3 regions of the Cedecea selenatireducens genome follow, and region 1 is predicted to be linked to each of the others. Evidence: predicted binding sites of a transcription regulator. Region 1 holds the regulator's gene; each other region holds the start of a gene.
What was found. The regulator PurR, encoded in region 1, represses purine synthesis genes. The targets are predictions, from matches to a motif close to CANGCAAACGTTTGCNTG.

Region 2: the regulator PurR is predicted to act here: its motif matches at 2,354-2,371, upstream of ACE38U_RS17715 (nucleoside-specific channel-forming protein Tsx).
Region 3: the regulator PurR is predicted to act here: its motif matches at 1,577-1,594, upstream of purL (phosphoribosylformylglycinamidine synthase).

The regions. Positions count from the first base shown of each region.
Region 1 covers NZ_JBHIKW010000011.1:125,472-131,943, forward strand. The annotation lists gene cfa (cyclopropane fatty acyl phospholipid synthase) at 1-780, opposite strand, end outside; gene punC (purine nucleoside transporter PunC) at 1,078-2,280, opposite strand; gene punR (DNA-binding transcriptional activator PunR) at 2,396-3,334, shown strand; gene purR (HTH-type transcriptional repressor PurR) at 3,331-4,356, opposite strand; gene cydH (cytochrome bd-I oxidase subunit CydH) at 4,649-4,738, shown strand; gene sodB (superoxide dismutase [Fe]) at 4,793-5,374, opposite strand; gene ACE38U_RS17610 (C40 family peptidase) at 5,534-6,385, opposite strand.
Region 2 covers NZ_JBHIKW010000012.1:8,079-14,550, forward strand. The annotation lists gene ribD (bifunctional diaminohydroxyphosphoribosylaminopyrimidine deaminase/5-amino-6-(5-phosphoribosylamino)uracil reductase RibD) at 1-1,055, opposite strand, end outside; gene nrdR (transcriptional regulator NrdR) at 1,061-1,510, opposite strand; gene ACE38U_RS17705 (hypothetical protein) at 1,505-1,633, shown strand; gene ACE38U_RS17710 (SadB/YajI family lipoprotein) at 1,665-2,225, shown strand; gene ACE38U_RS17715 (nucleoside-specific channel-forming protein Tsx) at 2,588-3,466, shown strand; gene secF (protein translocase subunit SecF) at 3,819-4,790, opposite strand; gene secD (protein translocase subunit SecD) at 4,801-6,472, opposite strand, start outside.
Region 3 covers NZ_JBHIKW010000002.1:504,178-510,649, forward strand. The annotation lists gene purL (phosphoribosylformylglycinamidine synthase) at 1-1,510, opposite strand, end outside; gene mltF (membrane-bound lytic murein transglycosylase MltF) at 1,759-3,309, shown strand; gene tadA (tRNA adenosine(34) deaminase TadA) at 3,200-3,670, opposite strand; gene yfhb (phosphatidylglycerophosphatase C) at 3,767-4,405, opposite strand; gene ACE38U_RS05210 (MurR/RpiR family transcriptional regulator) at 4,615-5,463, shown strand; gene ACE38U_RS05215 (DapH/DapD/GlmU-related protein) at 6,112-6,472, shown strand, end outside.

The DNA.
Region 1 (6,472 bases):
GTCTGGTTTGAGATTGCGGTCGGCAACCTCAAAGTAGGTGGCATAATTTTTTGGCCCAACGTGCTCAAACATCCCGACGGAGACAATGCGGTCAAATTGCTCATTCAGGTCGCGGTAATCCTGCAGAAGGATGGTCACATCCAGGCCTTTGCAGCGCGCCTGCGCCATTTTTTGTTGTTCCGCAGAGATGGTGACGCCGAAGACTGAAACGTCGTAGTTTCGTGCGGCATACTCGGCAAGACCGCCCCAACCGCAGCCGATGTCCAGCAGCTTCATGCCGGGTTTAAGCTGAAGTTTTTCGCAGATCATTTTGAGCTTGGCGTCCTGCGCTTCGCTGAGATTGGTAGCTTCTTTCCAGTAGCCGCAGGAATACTGCATGTGCTTGTCGAGCATTCGGTTGAACAGGTCGTTGCCGAGATCGTAATGTTCTTTGCCGACTATCCAGGCGCGTTTCTTCGACTGCAGGTTAACCAGCCTTGCCGCCGCGATACGCAGGGTATCTTTGAAATGATGGGGCAGTTGATTTTCCAGCCCGGCGCGCAGGACTTTGGTGAAAAAGATATCCAGCCGTTCGCATTCCCACCAGCCGTCCATATAGCTTTCGCCAAGGCCGAGGGAACCTTCCTGCAGAACGCGTTTAAAAAAATCCGGGTTTTTAACCTGAATATCGAAAGGGTTTGAGCCGTTGAGCGTAATACCTGCCCGACTCAGCATTTCATTTGCGATACGATACCATTCGTTATCTCGTACGCTCACTTCTTCTATACACGATGAACTCATAGCTTCTCCATCACCTTGTTGTGATCAGAACCTTAAAACAGCGTAGACGCTATTCACGGCTTGTGAGAACTCTCACGGAAAAATCCGCGTGCCTGATATCCGACGTAGAACAGAGAAAGGAAGGATTCTCCCTTACTGAAAGGCCATCCATGGAAAAACGGAAGCGCTCCGGCTTCCGCAAAAATAAAATTGATAAGGCTTATAGCAGAACCGCCATTACTATAAGCCCGTTTTATTGAGGGTTCAACGGAATATTGTTAGCAAGCTAATCACACAATATTCACATTATCGCTGCTGTTACTGTGCGTTAGAAAACTCACGGCGAGTCTCGCTTTCAGCCTCACGACCGGCCGTTTTCTGCAGGGCATACCCCAGCGCGGCAAGCAGGATAGTCGCCAGCATCACGCTGGTGGTGGTGATAAGCGGGGTCGTCACCAGCCAGGAAACCATCAGGCTTGCGAGGAAGCAAAGCCCAAGCTGAAGGGTGTTTTGCAGCGCTGCTGCTTTCCCGGTTGCCTGCGGGAACGGCAGCAGCGCAGAGGCGACAACGATCGGGTAGATGGCACCGTTTGCCGCAGCCATGATGCAGAACGGGATCAGCAACAGCGTCAGGTCAGCATAGCCGCTGACCGCCACGCCCCACGTCGCCACAACGCTCAGGGCATAAAGCGCTAGCAGCCACGGCAGCAGTTGCTTGCCGTTCCATTTTTGCAGCGCGCTGCGGCAGCCATAGCCGCCCACCAGGAAAGCGACCGTCTGCGGCATATAGCTCAGGCCAATCGCTGCCGGGCCGTAGCCCATCTCATTCAGGATAAACGGCGAGCCGGTCAGCCAGGCGAAGAAGCTGGCGGAGCAGGCGGCGTAAATCAGCACGTTACCGCCGTAAATACGAGAGCGTAATAAAGAGAAGAAGCTGACCTTGTTGTCTGCGGTTTGCTCGTGGTGCTGAGTACGAGGCTTGAGGCGTAGCGTAGGGATCATCAGCAGCAAAGCGATGGCAAACAGTACGGCAAAAATGGCCTGCCATTCAAAATGGTTCAGCAGCCAGCTTCCCAGCAGCGGTGCCAGCGCCGGAGAAAGCCCTACCAGCGGCATAATCGTGGCAAAGATACGGCCTGCACGGTTGGCCGGGTAATAGTCGGTTACCAGCGCCTGCCAGCTGACCGCGGCGGAACAAACGCCCACGGCCTGGATAAAACGCAGGACCAGAAGCGACGTTGCATCCCGCACCCAAAGCATCCCGATGCAGCCGACGGCAAACATCGCCAGGCCAATCAGCAGCACGGGTTTACGCCCGAAACGATCGGAAAGCGGCCCCCAGACAAGCTGGGCAAAGGCAAAGCCCGCCAGGAACAGGCTCAGGCTGGCGCTCACCGCCGAGGCGTTAGTCCCCAGGTCTTGCTGAATGGCCGCAAAGGCGGGCAGGTACATGTCTGTGGCGAGAAAGCCGAGTACGCTCAGGCCAGCCAGCCAGATAAGAAATCCCTTTGATGGTTGCATATTTCACTCTTGATTTTGATAGCAGGTTAACGGGGCAGGAGTCTACGGAGTGCAAAACCGCTTGTGAAACGCTAATATTTGCGCGTTGCATTCAAATTTTTTGCAGGCAAAAAACATGTGGTCTGAATATTCTCTCGAAGTCGTGGATGCCGTAGCGCGCAACGGCAGTTTCAGCGGGGCAGCGCAGGAGTTGCATCGTGTGCCTTCTGCCATCAGCTATACCGTGCGCCAACTTGAAGAGTGGCTGGCCGTACCGCTGTTTGAACGACGTCATCGGGACGTTGAGCTGACCGCCGCTGGGGCTTTCTTTCTTAAAGAAGGGCGTTCTGTTATCAAAAAAATGATGGCAACGCGCCAGCAGTGCCAGCAGATAGCCAACGGCTGGCGCGGGCATCTCTCCATCGCGGTAGATAATATCGTGAAGCCGGAGCGTACTCGCCAACTGGTGCTCGATTTTTATCGCCATTTCCCGGACATCGAGCTGAGGGTGTTTCAGGAGGTTTTCAACGGCGTGTGGGATGCGCTGGCGGACGGGCGCGTTGAGGCGGCGATAGGCGCAACGCAGGCGATCCCCGTCGGAGGGCGCTACGCGTTTCGGGACATGGGCGCACTGAGCTGGCGCTGCGTGGTGGCGGCAGACCATCCGCTTGCGCAACACGAGGAGATCATCCTTGATGATGAAATTCGGCCCTGGCCGTCGCTGGTGCTGGAGGACACGTCCCGCTCGTTGCCCAAGCGCATTACCTGGCTTCTGGACAACCAGCGCCGCGTGGTGGTGCCGGACTGGGCGTCGGGCGCCGATTGCCTGACGGCAGGATTATGCATTGGCATGGTGCCCACGCACATTGCGAAACCGTGGCTCGAACGTGGCGACTGGAAAGAGTTGAGGCTGGAGAACCCGTTCCCGGATGCGGCCTGTTGCCTGACGTGGCGGCAGGATGACGCCTCGCCTGCGTTGAGCTGGCTGCTGGACTATTTAGGGGACAGTGAGACGATGAATCAGGAATGGCTCCAGGAGCCGGGGAACGAATCCCGGGCTCCTGAAGAGGCTTAGCGGCGGTAATCGCGGAACGGGCCGTCGGCCACCGAGCGGCGTTCGATGAGGCGCGGATGGACTTCTATGGTCTGCGACTCTTCCCGTTTGTTGATAATGCGGTCGAGCAGCATGTTAAAGGCCGTTTCACCGAGGCGTTCTTTTGGCTGATGGATTGTGGTCAGCGCCGGAGAGAAATAGCGGGCGTTGCGCACGTTATCGTAGCCGATAATCGAGATATCCTGCGGCACGCGCAGCCCCATCTCATCCGCTGCGCAAATCGCACCCATTGCCATAATATCGCCGCCGCAGAAGACCGCAGTAGGACGATGCGGTTGATTAAGCAGCTGCTGCATGGCGCGATAGCCAGATTCCGGCTCGAAGTCGCCCTGAACCACCCAATTTTCCGGCACTTTGATATTGGCTTCTTCAAGCGCTTTCAGGAAGCCAGCGTGACGACCACCGCCGGTGTTACGCTCCAGCTGGCCCGGGATCGCACCGATGTCGCGGTGTCCGCGCTCAATCAGGTAACGGCCTGCGAGATAACCGCCGTGGAAGGCGTTATCGACCACGGAGTCGGTAAAATCGGCGCGGGCTTCGCCCCAGTCCATCACCACCATAGGAATATGACGGTACTCTTCCAGCGTAGAGAGCAGGGTCTGTGGATATTCGGAGCACATGACCAGCAGGCCATCGACGCGTTTTTGCGCCATCATCGACAGGTAGGCTTGCTGCTTCTCAAAGTTGTTGTGCGCGTTGCCGAGGATCAGGGTGTAGCCTTTGGCGAAGCAGCTGTTCTCAACCGACTCGATAATTTCAGCAAAATAGGGCGCTTCGCTGGAGGTAGCGAGCAGGCCAATCGATTTGGTGTGGTTGACCTTCAGGCTGCGCGCCACGGCGCTCGGCGAATAGTGCAGCTCTTTGATAGCTGCCCAGACGGCGTTGCGCGTCTCTTCCGCCACAAAACGGGTCTTGTTAATGACATGTGACACAGTGGTAGTGGAAACGTTTGCGCGCTTCGCTACGTCCTTAATGGTTGCCATTAGATGTCACTCCAGACCATATCGTAAACTCCTGATAACTCATGTGTTAAACGTTTGCCTTCGCTAACTCCTGGGGCAACACGTTGGTTGCAGGCCTGTCGGGGATGCGACATACAGCGGGAGGAGGGCGTTGCCGGGCGATACGCGGTAAATTAGCGAAGGATTTTGGCTTATCCCGGGGCAAAGTGGAAGAGGGAAAACCGATATCTGTGCAAAACCAGCAGGATTTTTATCGTTAATTGTGGGAAAATCATCCCACTTACGCTTTGTAGGGAAATAAAAGGAGCTTACGATGAGTACCGATCTGAAGTTTTCCGTAGTGACTACGGTTATCGTACTGAGTCTGATTGTTGCCGGGGCGTTAACCGCCGTACTGCACTGATTTAATAAGGGCCGCAAAAAGCGGCCCTTAATACAGGTCAAACATCACTGAAAATCAGCCTGCCAGGTTTTGCGCAACAAAGTTCCAGTTAACCAGCGCCCAGAAGTGGTCCAGATAAACCGGGCGCGCGTTGCGGTAGTCGATGTAGTAAGCGTGTTCCCAGACGTCCACTGTCAACAGCGGTTTTGCCCCGGTTGTGAGCGGAGTTCCTGCGTTAGAAGTCGAGACGATAGCCAGGCTGCCGTCGCTGTTCTTCACAAGCCAGGTCCAGCCGGAGCCGAAGTTTTTGATGGCCGCTTCGGTGAACTGTTTTTTAAATGCTTCCACGCTGCCAAACGCGTTATTGATGGCGGCCAACACTTCTCCGCCAGGTTCTCCCCCGGCGTTTGGTGCCAGGCAGTGCCAGTAGAACGTATGGTTCCAGACCTGAGCGGCATTATTGAAAATACCGCCGTCAGACTCTTGCACGATCTCTTCCAGCGATTTCCCTTCAAACGGGCTGCCTTTGACGAGGTTGTTCAGGTTAGTGACGTAGGTCTGATGATGCTTGCCGTAATGGTACTCGAGGGTTTCGGCTGAGATATGCGGGGCCAGCGCATCTTTGGCATAGGGCAGGGCGGGTAGTTCGAACGACATTGCTTCACTCCTTGTTATTTTGCTTCACAATATAACTACATTTTGTGTGGATATAAGGTTAACAAATTACGGGAGTGCGAAAAAGCGAAATGAAACAGCCCGTTGTCGGGCTGTTAACGTTTTAATCAGTCTGATTGCCCCGAAAGGGAGCGGATAAGATTAACGAATGGTTTTTGGCGTCATGACCCGGCGGGCACCCACATAATGGCGCTGCCAGTAATCTTCGCTCAAAGAAGTAATTTGGATATCGCGGCCGCTGCGAGGAGACTGAATAAATTTACCGTTGCCGACGTAAACGCCAACGTGGTCAGCCGTGCCGCGGCCCTGAGTACGGAAGAAGACCAGGTCGCCGCTTTCCAGTTCGCCGCGGTCAACGGAAGAGGCATCACGCAGGTGATACATTTCGTTGGCGGTGCGTGGAATACGGATGTTCACCAAATCTTTATAAGCGTAATAAATTAGCCCGCTGCAGTCGAAGCCCGTGCGGGGAGAAGTGCCACCCCAGCGGTATGGTTTGCCAATTTGCCCCATCAGCTTGTTCATGGCCGTTTTTTGCGCTTTCTGCACTCTGACCTTATGCGCCTGAGCGATGGTCAGATTCTTTTCAGACTTCACCTTCACGCACTGCTTTTTATGCCCTTTACGATGGGTGCATTTTTCAGTGTAGGCAAGGGTGGCTGCGGCTGGCTGTACGGCTATTTTCTTAGAGGTTTTTTTGCTGCTGGTTTTAGCGAGGGTGGTGCTTTTGCCTGAGGCGCTGCGTTTTGCAACTTTGGCTTTTACCGGTGATGCGTCTTTTTTACCGGACTTCTTTGTGGAGGCTGTGCTGCTTTTTTGTTTTGCCTTTGTTTTCTCTTTGCCCTTGTTGCTTTTACCGGAAGTTGTTTTCGCCGTGTGGCTTTTCTGTGCAACAGGGTGGCGGACGTGCTCGGACGCCTGCGTCAAAGGTGTATAGGGCAAAGCAAATAGCAGAGCACATAGCGTGATAGAGATTTTATTTATCCGCGCCACTCGTCAATCCCCTGATAAATGAAGGCAAGATGCTAACCATCATGCCTGCGTATGATTTTTGCGAAACCCGACGATTCTAATGCATAA
Region 2 (6,472 bases), on a different contig from region 1:
CTAAAGCTAAACTCCGGTACATCAGCAAGTTTTTCAAGGCCAGGAAGCTCGCACAATCCGCGGGCATCATTGCCTAATAGTTTTGGCGCGACGTAGACAATAAGCTCATCCACCAGGCCTGCCTGCAGCAGCGCACCGGCAAGCGTTGCCCCCGCCTCAACCCAGACAGAATTCACCTGGCGTTTGCCAAGCTGCATCATTAGCACCACCAAATCAAGATGGCCGTTATGTTCCGGAACCAACAGCTGTTCGACGTTTTCCGGCCAATGTTGTTCATCGGCATGGCAGCGGGCAAGCCACGTTTGCCCAGGGTTAGCGATAATTTGATGCTGCGACGTCACGCGGTTTTGGCGATCAACCACGATGCGAACAGGCTGGCGCAAATCCTGTTGAGCATAAATCGCCTGGCTGGCGCTATCCAGTTCATCCCAACGTACCGTTAATGACGGGTTATCCGCCAGCACGGTGGCGCTGCTTGAGAGGATAGCGGCACTTTGTGCGCGCTGGCGTTGAACGTCGCGACGCGCCTGAGGAGAAGTAATCCACTGACTCTCCCCGCTCGCCATTGCGGTACGTCCGTCCAGCGAAGCGCCGAGTTTAAGCTGGATAAACGGGAAACCGGTGCGCATACGCTTGAGGAAACCACGGTTCAGGGCTTCGGCCTCGTTCATCATTAAGCCATGGCTGACTTCGATGCCAGCCTGCTGCAGGCGATAGAGGCCACGCCCGGCAACCTGCGGATTCGGGTCCTGCATGGCGGCAACAACGCGAGATACGCCTGCGGCAATTAAGGCGTCGCAGCACGGTGGCGTGCGGCCATGGTGGCTACAAGGTTCGAGCGTTACATAGGCCGTCGCGCCTCGCGCCTGCTCGCCAGCCATACGCAAAGCGTGTACTTCCGCGTGAGGTTCACCGGCGCGCAAATGAAAACCTTCCCCGACAATTTCGCCGTCTTTGACAATCACGCAGCCGACATTCGGGTTCGGTGCCGTGGTAAAACGTCCGCGCTTCGCCAGCTCCAGCGCACGAGCCATAAACTGTTCATCAAGGGACATCGGCATTAATCCTGTAAACGGGCGATTTCTTCACCAAACTCTTTGATATCTTCAAAGCTACGGTAGACCGAAGCGAAGCGAATATAGGCGACTTTATCCAGCTTTTTGAGCTGCTCCATCACCAGGTTGCCGATGAGTTTACTCGGGACTTCACGTTCTCCGGTTGCTCGAAGGTGCGACTTAATATGGCTGATCGCCATTTCCACGTCGTCAGAGTTAACCGGGCGCTTTTCCAGCGCTTTCAGGATGCCGCTGCGCAGCTTATCTTCGTTAAACGGCTCGCGCACCTCATTGCTCTTCACAACTCTTGGCATCACCAGCTCCGCAACCTCAAAAGTCGTGAAGCGTTCGTGACAAACCAGGCACTGGCGCCGACGGCGTACGGAGGAACCTTCACCCACCAGGCGAGAGTCAATAACTTTGGTGTCCACGGCGAAACAGAATGGGCAATGCATAGCGTTTCCTGCTGGGATTATAAAGATGAACAACAGTTTACCGCGAAGTCGCGGGAGTACAAAGACAGCACCGGCCCCGACGGCGTTAAATATGACTTTTCAAGCGCGGGGAACTACGCTTAAATCAGCGAACGAAAACAAGGAAAAACCAACCATGACAAAGACTTACTTAAGAATTATCCTGGTTTCAAGCCTGATGAGCCTCACCGCCTGCGCCCAGCAAACCGAAGTGCGTCAGATGCGCAGCCAGATTGGCTCGCTAAATCAGGAGATGACGAAACTCAGCCAGCAAACGGTGAAGCTTACCCAGCAAAACGCCCTGAACGCGAAGTCCACCAGCGGCGTTTATCTGCTGCCTGGTTCAAACACGGCGGCTCGCCTGAACAGCCAGATTGGTAACCTGAAAATGTCGCTGACCAATATCTCGGCAGAAGCTAACGGCACCCGCGCCACGCTGCTGATCCAGGGTGAATCTAACGATCCGTTACCGGCCTTTAGCGGAAAAGTAGAATGGGGCCAGATCCAGGGCACCACGGACAGCTTCCAGGAAGTGAACGTACAGACTCAGCAAATAGACGCCCCGGCCAGCATTCTTGCACCCAGCGATGTGTCGATTCCGCTGCGCCTGTCCGGAATTACGCCTGAGCAGTTAGGTTTTGTACGCATTCACGATATTCAGCCGGTTTCTGCCGCACAGCCAGCGCCAGCCCGGTAGCCCTCCACTCCCTTGCCTGGCGAGGGAGTTCGTCACACTCTTTCACACGCCTCGCACAATATGTGAAGCAAATCCCCTATTATCCCCCCGCCTTTATAGTGATCCGCATCACACTTAGATGTAACAACCCGGCATACGTTTGCGTAATTTGACGAAGCAGGTACAATCACGCCGTTTTTAATGTGCGCAAACGTGAACGCAATCGATTACGCATATGAGAAGAATGTGAAATAGAACATCTTTTTGTGAGCAGGGATTTCTATAATAGACGCGCTGCAAAGGTCCTTCCCCTGAGACCGGCGGCCATGGATGACATCTCACATCCGCATCGCACCAAAATTACGTAAACAGTGGCTAAAAATATGAAAAAAATTATTCTGGCAGCCGGCACCGTTCTGGCGCTTTCCAGCTCTTTCTCTGCCAGCGCAGAAGAAGCAAAAAACAGCGAATACCTCTCCGACTGGTGGCACCAGAGCGTTAACGTTGTGGGCAGCTACCACACCCGTTTCGGGCCGCAGCTGCGCAACGATACCTACCTGGAATACGAAGCTTTCGCCAAAAAAGACTGGTTCGATTTCTACGGCTATATGGATGCGCCAGTCTTCTTCGGCGGTAACACCCAGGCGAAAGGCATCTGGAACCACGGTTCCCCACTGTTTATGGAAATCGAACCTCGCTTCTCCATTGATAAGCTGACCGGCACCGATCTGAGCTTTGGTCCGTTCAAAGAGTGGTACTTCGCCAACAACTACATTTACGACATGGGCCGTAACGCGACGGGTCGCCAAAGCACCTGGTACATGGGTCTGGGTACCGACATCGATACCGGCCTGCCAATGAGTTTGTCCCTGAACGTGTATGCCAAGTATCAGTGGCAGAACTATAAAGCGACCAACGAAAACGAGTGGGATGGCTACCGCTTCAAGGTGAAATACTTCGTGCCGATTACTTCCCTGTGGGGCGGTAACCTGAGCTATATCGGTTTCACCAACTTTGACTGGGGTTCAGATCTGGGCAAAGACAGCGACTACGGCACTAACGGTCTGAAGCAGCGTACCAGCAACTCCATCGCTTCCAGCCACATCCTGTCGCTGAACTACGATCACTTGCATTACTCAATCGTTGCCCGTTACTTCCATAACGGCGGCCAGTGGAACGACGGCACCCAGTTAAACTGGATGACTGAAACCGTTCGCGCAACCGGCTGGGGCGGCTACTTCGTTGTCGGTTACAACTTCTAACCGTCACAGCAGACCAAAAAACCGGCCTTCTGGCCGGTTTTTTATTTTCCAGGCAGGTAACCTTTGGCCTTCTGAAGAGCAATAAAGGCCTGAAGAGAACGATCGTGGCGCTCCTGATAAACACGCCCCAGGCAACCAGCAGCCAGACCTCTCCCCAGAATGACAGCCCAAGCGGATGAATATAAACGGGTATCTCAAACCAGTTGATGATTGCGCTCATTGTTTTTCTCCTGTGTTGTCAGTAACCACGAGTCTACTGACCCCCTCCTGACAGCATACTGTCAGGAGAAAAACACCGGACGAAAAAAAACCGCAGCACGAAGGCTGCGGTTTTATCAGACTCTAAACGCTATTACGGCAGAATGGACGGCTGATCCGCCCCTTCTTTCTCTACCTTCTGCTGCAGCATGTGCTCGCGCTTCATGCCCAGCTTCAACGCCAGCGCAGAGGCGACGTAGATAGAAGAAGCCGTACCGACGCTCACGCCGATAAGCATCGTCAGGGAGAAGCCTTTCAGCAGCGCCCCACCGAACAGATACAGCATCAGGATAACCACTAAGGTGGTGCCTGAAGTGATCAAGGTACGGTGCAGCGTCTGGGTCAGGGAGACGTTAAAGATTTCGTAAGGCGTCCCGCGACGAATTTTGCGGAAGTTTTCACGAATACGGTCCGAGACCACGATGCTGTCGTTCAGCGAGTAACCGATAACCGACATCAGTGACGCAACGATAGTCAGGTCAATCTCGATGTGGAACAGCGACAGCACGCCCATCGTGATAATCACGTCGTGCACAAGCGAGATAACCACACCGGCTGCCAGGCGCCACTCAAAGCGGAAGCCGACGTAAACCAGGATGGAAATCAGCGCTACCAGCAGCGCCATCGCACCGTTTTGAGCCAAATCGGCACCGACGCTCGGGCCAACAAACTCAATACGTTTCACCGCGGCATTCTGGTTGGTTGCTTCGTTAATCACGCTCACAACCTTGCTACCCAGCACCTGGCCGCCGGTTTCACCTTTGGCAGGCGGCATGCGCACCATGATGTCGCGACTGCTGCCAAAGTTCTGCACCAGCGGCTCTTCAAAGCCCGCTTTCTGCAGGGAAGCACGCATCGCATCAAGATCGGCCGGTTTTTCCAGCCCGATTTCGATTACCGTTCCGCCCGTAAAATCCAGACCCCAGTTGAAGCCTTTCACGCCGATAATCACGACGGAAAGGATCAGCAGGATACCGGAGATGCTAAAGGCCCAGTAATCCCAGCGCATAAAGTCGTGGACTTTACGGCCGTGGTTCAATTGTTCAACAGTATATTCCTGTGCCACAACGCACTCCTCAGATAGACAGCTTGTTGATGCGTTTGCCGCCGTACAACAGGTTCACAATGGCACGAGTCCCGACAATTGCGGTAAACATCGAGGTTGCGACACCAATACCGGTGGTGATAGCAAAGCCTTTGATTGCCCCGGTGCCTACGGCATACAGGATGATAACTTTGATAAGCGTGGTGATGTTGGCGTCGAAAATGGAGCTGAACGCGCCTTTGTAGCCTTCATCAATCGCCTGCTGGACCGTACGCCCGTTGCTGATCTCTTCTTTGATACGCTCGTTGATCAGGACGTTGGCGTCCACCGCAACCGCAAGGGTTAAGACGATCCCCGCGATACCCGGCATGGTCAACGTTGCGCCCGGCAACAGAGACATAATCCCGACAATCAGCACCAGGTTAGCCAGCAGCGCCGTGGTCGCGATCAGGCCAAACTTCTTATAGAAGAACAGCATGAAGATGATAGACACCACCAGACCTGCCAGACACGCTTCCAGGCCTTGCTTGATGTTTTCCAGACCCAGCGTTGGACCGATAGTACGCTCTTCAACAATCTGAATTGGCGCGATCAGCGCCCCGGCACGCAGCAGCAGAGACAGCTGACGAGCTTCATTCGGGTTGCTGATACCAGTGATGCGGAAGCTGTTACCCAGGCGAGACTGAATGTTCGCCACGTTGATAACTTCTTCTTCTTTCATCAGTACAGAACGGCCATTGGCGTCTTTCTTACCGCTGTCCTTGTACTCCACAAAGAGGGTCGCCATCGGCTTGCCGATGTTGTCTTTGGTGAAGTTAGACATGATGTTACCGCCAGCGCTGTCCAGGGAAATGTTTACCTGTGGCTGGTTGTATTCATCCATGCTGGAGGTGGAGTCAGTGATGTGGTCACCGGTCAGAATCACGCGCTTGTACAGCACAACCGGCTGGCCTTCGCGAGTCGGCTTCACTTCGGAGTCACCCGGCACGCGGCCAGAGGCTGCAGCACTTGCATCCACATTGGTGTTAACCAGACGGAATTCCAGCGTAGCGGTCGCACCCAGGATTTCTTTTGCGCGAGCGGTGTCCTGAATACCAGGCAGCTCAACCACGATACGGTCAGCACCCTGACGCTGAACCAGCGGTTCGGCTACGCCAAGCTGGTTAACACGGTTACGCAGGATATTGATGTTCTGCTGTACCGCATATTCACGCGCTTCGCTCAGGCGAGCATCGCTCATCACGGCACGCAGCGTGTTGCTTCCCTGGTTCGAGAACACCAGGTCACGGTGACGAGTAGAGAGATAATCTCTTGCTGAGTCGCGCGAGCCAGCGTCACGGAAGACAATGTCTACGCCGTAATTGTCCGCTTTGCGCACGTTAGTGTAGGCAATGCCCTTATCACGCAGATCGCTGCGCAGGCCATCGATATTTTGTTCCTGGAGTTTGCCAAGCGCTGTGTCCATATCCACTTCCATCAGGAAGTGAACGCCACCGCGCAGGTCAAGGCCGAGTTTCATCGGATTTGCGCCGATAGTCGACATCCAGCGTGGGGTAGCGGGAGCAAGGTTAAGCGCCACGACATAGTTGTCGCCCAGCACGCTCATCAGCGCTTCACGCGCGCGGAGCTGGGTATCAGTCGAGTCGAAGCGAGCGAGAATAGCGCCCTCTTCCAGCGCCACAGACTTAGCGGTAATTTTTTCT
Region 3 (6,472 bases), on a different contig from region 1:
CAACGTCGTGGATAAACAGAATCGGGTTGTCTTCGCCCATCTGCCAGCAGCGGTCGATCACTTCCTGACAGCGGCGTTCCATTTCCGGGTTATCACGCTGAACGGAAGCAAAATCTAAATCGGCATCGGACTGGCCGGATGCCATAGACGACGCTGCACCGCCGCCGAGGCCGATGTTCATCGCCGGGCCACCCAGCACAATCAGCTTAGCGCCAGGGGTGATTTCGCCCTTCTGCACATGGTCGGCCCGGATGTTACCGATGCCGCCGGCGAGCATGATAGGTTTGTGGTAGCCGCGCAGCTCTACGCCGTTGTGGCTGTTAACCTGCTCTTCGTAGGTACGGAAGTAGCCGGTCAGCGCCGGACGGCCAAATTCGTTGTTGAATGCCGCCCCGCCCAGTGGGCCTTCGGTCATGATATCCAGCGCGGTAACGATGCGGTCTGGCTTACCAAAATCCTGTTCCCACGGCTGTTCAAAGCCTGGAATACGCAGGTTGGAAACGGAGAAACCGACCAGGCCAGCTTTTGGCTTGGCACCGCGCCCGGTAGCGCCTTCGTCACGGATTTCACCGCCGGAACCCGTTGCTGCACCCGGCCACGGGGAGATAGCGGTCGGGTGGTTGTGGGTTTCAACCTTCATCAGGATATGCGCCTCTTCCTGATGGAAGTCGTAGCGCCCCGCCTCACGATCGGCGAAGAAGCGCCCCACGGCTGAACCTTCCATGACCGCCGCGTTGTCTTTATAGGCAGACAGCACGTAATCCGGCGTTTTCTCGAAGGTATTTTTGATCATCTTGAACAGGGACTTCGGCTGCTTCTGCCCGTCGATAATCCAGTCGGCGTTAAAGATTTTATGGCGACAGTGTTCGGAGTTCGCCTGAGCAAACATGTACAGTTCGATGTCGTTCGGGTTGCGGCCAAGCTTGCTGAACGCATCCTGCAGGTAGTCGATTTCGTCTTCCGCCAGCGCCAGGCCCAGACGGATATTCGCCTCCACCAGCGCGTTACGCCCTTTGCCGAGCAGGTCAACGCTCTGCACCGGAGCGGGCTGCTGCCGGGTAAACAGCTGCTGCGCATCGTTCAGAGAGGTAAACACGCTCTCCATCATGCGGTCGTGCAGCAGCGCGGCAACGTCCTGCAGCTGTTCGGCGGTCAGCGTGCTGCCGGTAACGTACCAGGCCACGCCGCGCTCAAGGCGCTTAATCTGTGGCAGATCGCAGTTGTGGGCAATGTCGGTGGCTTTAGAAGACCAGGGGGAGATGGTGCCAGGGCGCGGGGTGACCAGCAGCAAGGTTCCTTCAGGCGCATGTTCTGCGAGAGTTGGACCATACTTCAACAGCCGCTGCAGGCGAGCAAGCTCATCAGCGTTCAGCGGAGCTTCGAGGTCGGCAAAATGAACATACTCGGCATAAATGTCGCTTACCGGGAGGTTAGCATCGTTAAAACGGGCCAGGAGTTTGTTAATACGAAATGCCGAAAGAGCAGGCGAACCACGCAGAATTTCCATCATTAAAGATCTCTCGTCTTCAGGGCGAAGGGGGGAAAACGGGCGTCATTATAGAGAATCCTCCGCCGTGACGAAACCGTTTGCGTAGAAATAACAGCAGAAGTTTTTATTGCACGAAAAGTAAACGATATATTCTTAAAAGTTGCTTACTGGCGTTTTCTTACGCAAAATGCGCCTCATTCACTCACGGGGTTCAGACAAATCATGTTTATTGTTGGCTAAGGCTTATCCTGCTGCAGAATGTTATCTATTTGAAAAGAATAAAGATTAATTATCTGCTTATCGGTATCGTCACCTTGTTGCTGGCAGTGGCATTATGGCCCTCCATTCCAGGTTTCAATCAGGCCGAAAACCGTATCGCCGCGATAAAAGCGCGGGGGGTTCTGCGCGTCAGTACCATTTCATCGCCGCTCACCTGGACGATGATTAACGGCAAGGCGACCGGACTTGATTATGAGCTCGCCAGCGAGTTTGCAGATTACCTGGGCGTGAAGCTCAAAGTCGTGGTACGGCCAAACATCAACGCGTTGTTCGACGACCTGGACAATGACAAAGCCGACCTGCTTGCCGCCGGGCTGGTGTATAACTCGCGCCGCAGCAGCGATTACCAGGCAGGGCCAACCTATTACTCGGTTTCGCAGCAAATGGTTTACCGCGTGGGCAGCCCACGTCCGAAGTCACTTGGCGGCGTCAAACCTTCGCAGCTGGTGCTCTCTTCCGGCCAGGCTGTGGTGAGCGATCTGCAAAAGCTAAAGGAAAGCCAGTATCCCGATCTTAGTTGGAGCATTGACGCCAAACAGACCAGTAATCAGCTTCTGCAGCAGGTGGTGGACGGTAATATCGCCTTTACTATCTCTGATAGTATCGCCATCAGTATTTTCCAGCGCGTACATCCTCAGCTGGCCGTCGCTCTGGACGTGACCGATGAACAGCCTGTTACCTGGTTTTCGGCGCGTGACGGCGACGACAGCATGAGCGCCGCCCTGCTCGATTTCTACAATCAGATTAGCAGCAACGGCACACTGGCAAGGCTTGAGGAAAAATATCTCGGCCATATCGGTGATTTTGATTACGTCGATACCCGAACCTTCCTGAATGCGGTGGATGCAGTTCTGCCGGACCTTCAGCCGCTGTTTGAAAAATACGCCGACGAAATCGACTGGCCGCTGCTGGCCGCAATCTCCTATCAGGAATCCCACTGGGATACCCACGCTACTTCGCCAACCGGCGTGCGCGGGATGATGATGTTGACGAAAAATACAGCACAGAGTCTTGGGGTCGTCGACAGGCTGGATGCAGAGCAAAGCATCAGCGGCGGCAGCCGTTATCTGAAAGATATGATGAGCAAAGTGCCGAGCTCAGTCCCGGAATACGAACGCATCTGGTTCGCGCTGGCGGCCTACAACATGGGCTATGCCCATATGCTCGATGCTCGTCAGCTGACGGCAAAACAGAAAGGCAACCCGGACAGCTGGGCCGATGTGAAGACACGCCTGCCGCTGCTTAGCCTTAAGCCTTATTACAGCAAAACAACCTATGGATATGCTCGTGGACACGAGGCTTACGCGTATGTGGAAAACATCCGCAAGTATCAGCTTAGTCTGGAAGGGTATTTACAGGAGAAAGAGAAAAAAACGGCTCAGGTGGACAAATTTGCCGAGGCTTACCCTGCGGTCGCCCCGATAGAGCTGGCTAATCCGACCTATGGGCCTTTTCCTTTAGGGCCTTTTTCTCAAGACGACGAGCGCGAAAAAAATCGCTCAGCATGGCTGAGCACTCTGACGCGAGCACCCCTTCACTGACCTGCACCTGATGGTTCATCCCGGGATGGCCGAGTACGTCCATCAGCGAACCAATTGCGCCCGTTTTGGCGTCACGCGCGCCAAACACTAAGCGGCCAATGCGGCTGTGCACCATCGCCCCTGCGCACATGACGCAAGGTTCAAGCGTGACGTAGAGCGTGGTATCCAGCAGACGATAGTTTTGCAGCACCAGTCCGCCCTGGCGAAGCGCCATAATTTCAGCATGGGCCGTAGGGTCGTGACGGCCTATAGGGCGATTCCAGCCTTCACCAATGACCTGGTTGTTATGCACCAGCACCGCGCCGACGGGCACTTCACCTTCATCCCACGCCCGCTGAGCGAGGGTCAGGGCATGACGCATCCAGTGTTCATGGGTAAATTCTGTCTCTGACACAACGCTCTCCGCGGCATAAGTGGGCGGCGCATTATACACACCGCTTAACGGATTCAAAACGCCCTACTCGAGCTGCTGCAACTCTCCCTGCGGCGTGACGCGCCAGCGATGCTCGCAGAAATACAGCAGCGGATTGTCCTGATGGCTGTCGCTGTAGCCGCTGTAAAGCCGCAGCGGGGCTCCTATGTGCTGCTCCAGCTGAACCACTTTTTCATGGCCGAGGCAGCGAAGGGTAACAATCCACCCTCCATAGCCTCGTGCAATCTGCGTGGCAATCACCTTCACCTCCGGCAGCCACGGCGTATCAAAATAGACCTTCTCAACCAACGGCTGAGGCGAGCCTGTAATCAGCCAGACGTCAGCATTCGCGCTGTGCAAATAGTCCGTCAGCCGCTGCTGGACAACGGGAAATGCCTTCACCTTCTTGCGAAACCAGACTGCGAAATCGCTCTGCAGTTGCTGCAGGCGAGCCTCACTTCGCCCAAACGTCGCGCCCCACAGCAGCAGGCTCATCGGCTGGCGGGCAGCGCTACCTTGAATAAGCATCATGCCTCCGACCAGAGGCAGCAGTAAAACCACCAGCAGCGCGTTCAACGGCAGACGGCGCAGGAGGTAAAACAGAAAACTGCCGAACATGTCCTGCTGATGTAAGGTGCCATCCAAATCAAAAAAGACGACGCGGCGCGGGTGGTGGGTAGTCAATACGGGCTCCTTTAAGACTCGCGTTCACAAAATTATGCTCCCTTAAAGCCTAACAGATAGCCTCATGGTTTTCCGCGAGCAATCCTGGCCCGCAGCCCACGACACATCAGAATATTTAATTCGGTAACATTGCTCTATAATGGAATTTATAATTCGCTCAGATGCTTATACAGGCAAGTCGTTATCGGAATTGCCGTCCCGGAGGTGAAATGAACTGTTTACTGCGCATTCGAAGCCGTTACGCCATGCTGGCCCAGAGTGACCGCAAGCTGGCCGACTTTCTGCTCGCCGAGCCCGATCGTGCACGCCATCTCAGTTCACAGCAGCTGGCGGAAGAAGCCGGCGTCAGCCAGTCCAGCGTCGTAAAATTCGCGCAGAAGCTCGGGTTCAAAGGCTTTCCAGCGATGAAGCTGGCCATCAGCGAAGCGCTCGCCAGCGGCCAAAATCCTAACTCCGTGCCGGTGCATAACCAAATTTTAGGGGATGACCCGCTGCGGCTTGTTGGGGAGAAGTTGATTAAAGAGAATATCGCGGCGATGCACGCCACGCTGGATATCAATGCGGAAGAGAAGCTGCTGGCGAGCGTTTCACTGCTGCGCAATGCGCGGCGCGTGATGCTGGTGGGAATAGGCGCCTCTGGCCTTGTAGCGAAGAATTTTTCGTGGAAGTTAATGAAGATTGGCATTCACGCCGTCGCCGAGCAGGATATGCATGCCCTACTGGCAACCGTACAGGCAATGACGCCGGAAGACGTGCTGCTCGCCATTTCCTATTCGGGCGAGCGCCGGGAGATAAATCTGGCCGCCGATGAAGCGCTTAACGCAGGCGCGAAAATCCTCGCCATTACCGGATTCACGCCTAACGCTTTACAGCAACGCGCCAGCCTGTGTCTCTACACCATCGCAGAAGAACAGGCGACGCGTAGCGCGGCCATCTCCTCCACTAGCGCCCAGATGATGCTGACAGACCTGCTATTTATGGCGCTGGTGCAGCAGGATCTGGAAAACGCGCCGGAGCGGATTCGCCAGAGCGAGGCGTTGGTGAGGAAGCTGGTTTAGGGAGAAATTGACACAGGGATAGAACTCCCGGCAATCAATAATACTATTGGATGATAATATCACCCAATGTTTCCGGCTACTCAACATCAGAGCTGTTAATTCTCAATCTACGATCACATATAAAAAACCTTCGTTTTAGGTAACATCCATAGCGCTATCGTTAATCACATAAGGAAGGTAGAAAAGCCACAACCAAACCCGAAAGGAAGAAGGATGAGCACAAACGATCTGACCACCGTTGAACTGGGAAAAATTCGTGCCGAAATCGCAAAGCGGTTAGCATCAACCTCAAAGCTAAACAGAAAATCAGCGTGGTACCAATTGTCATGCAGCCGTAACGGCCTTCCTGCTCAAACCGATTTGACACGGAGTTCTTTCGGGGGCTTTTAAGAGGTTAATTATACGGCTAGTCGAAGAATACTCGCCCCACTCCAGCACAACTTTAAGCGCGAGAAATCGAGCCAGGATACTCTTGTAACCAAATAGCAGATCTGGCAGGTGTTGCTAGCAAAAACTGCTGGGGAAAATACACAGATGGCGCAAAACCGCGTATCATATCCCTCCACATCCTCTTCTTCATAGATACTCAGTGGGCTCGAAAATACTGGGAAAAATGCACGATATTGGTGCTAAGGTTTAAACACAAAAATGATTAGATATTATTTTTACTTGCTCAAGAAAAAATTAGAACCCAAAAAAGCCAGGTTATTTTTCAATACATCATATTCGTCTCGGAGAAAGAAAAACAAGATACTCTCTAAGGCCGGAATTAAAATTGATAATAAATCATCTATAGTAGCGCCTTTTTATTTTGAATTTGGAAATATACATTTTTCCGGTGAAGTGCTTGTTAATGTTGGATGTAACTTCCTTGATAATGAGATGATAACAATAAAAACAGGAACCATGATTGGCCCCAACGTAACGTTAACCACGGTCAGTCACCATGTAGAACCGGCTTTGCGACATGGTGTAAACATTCTAGCTCCGATAAACATAGGGGAAAACG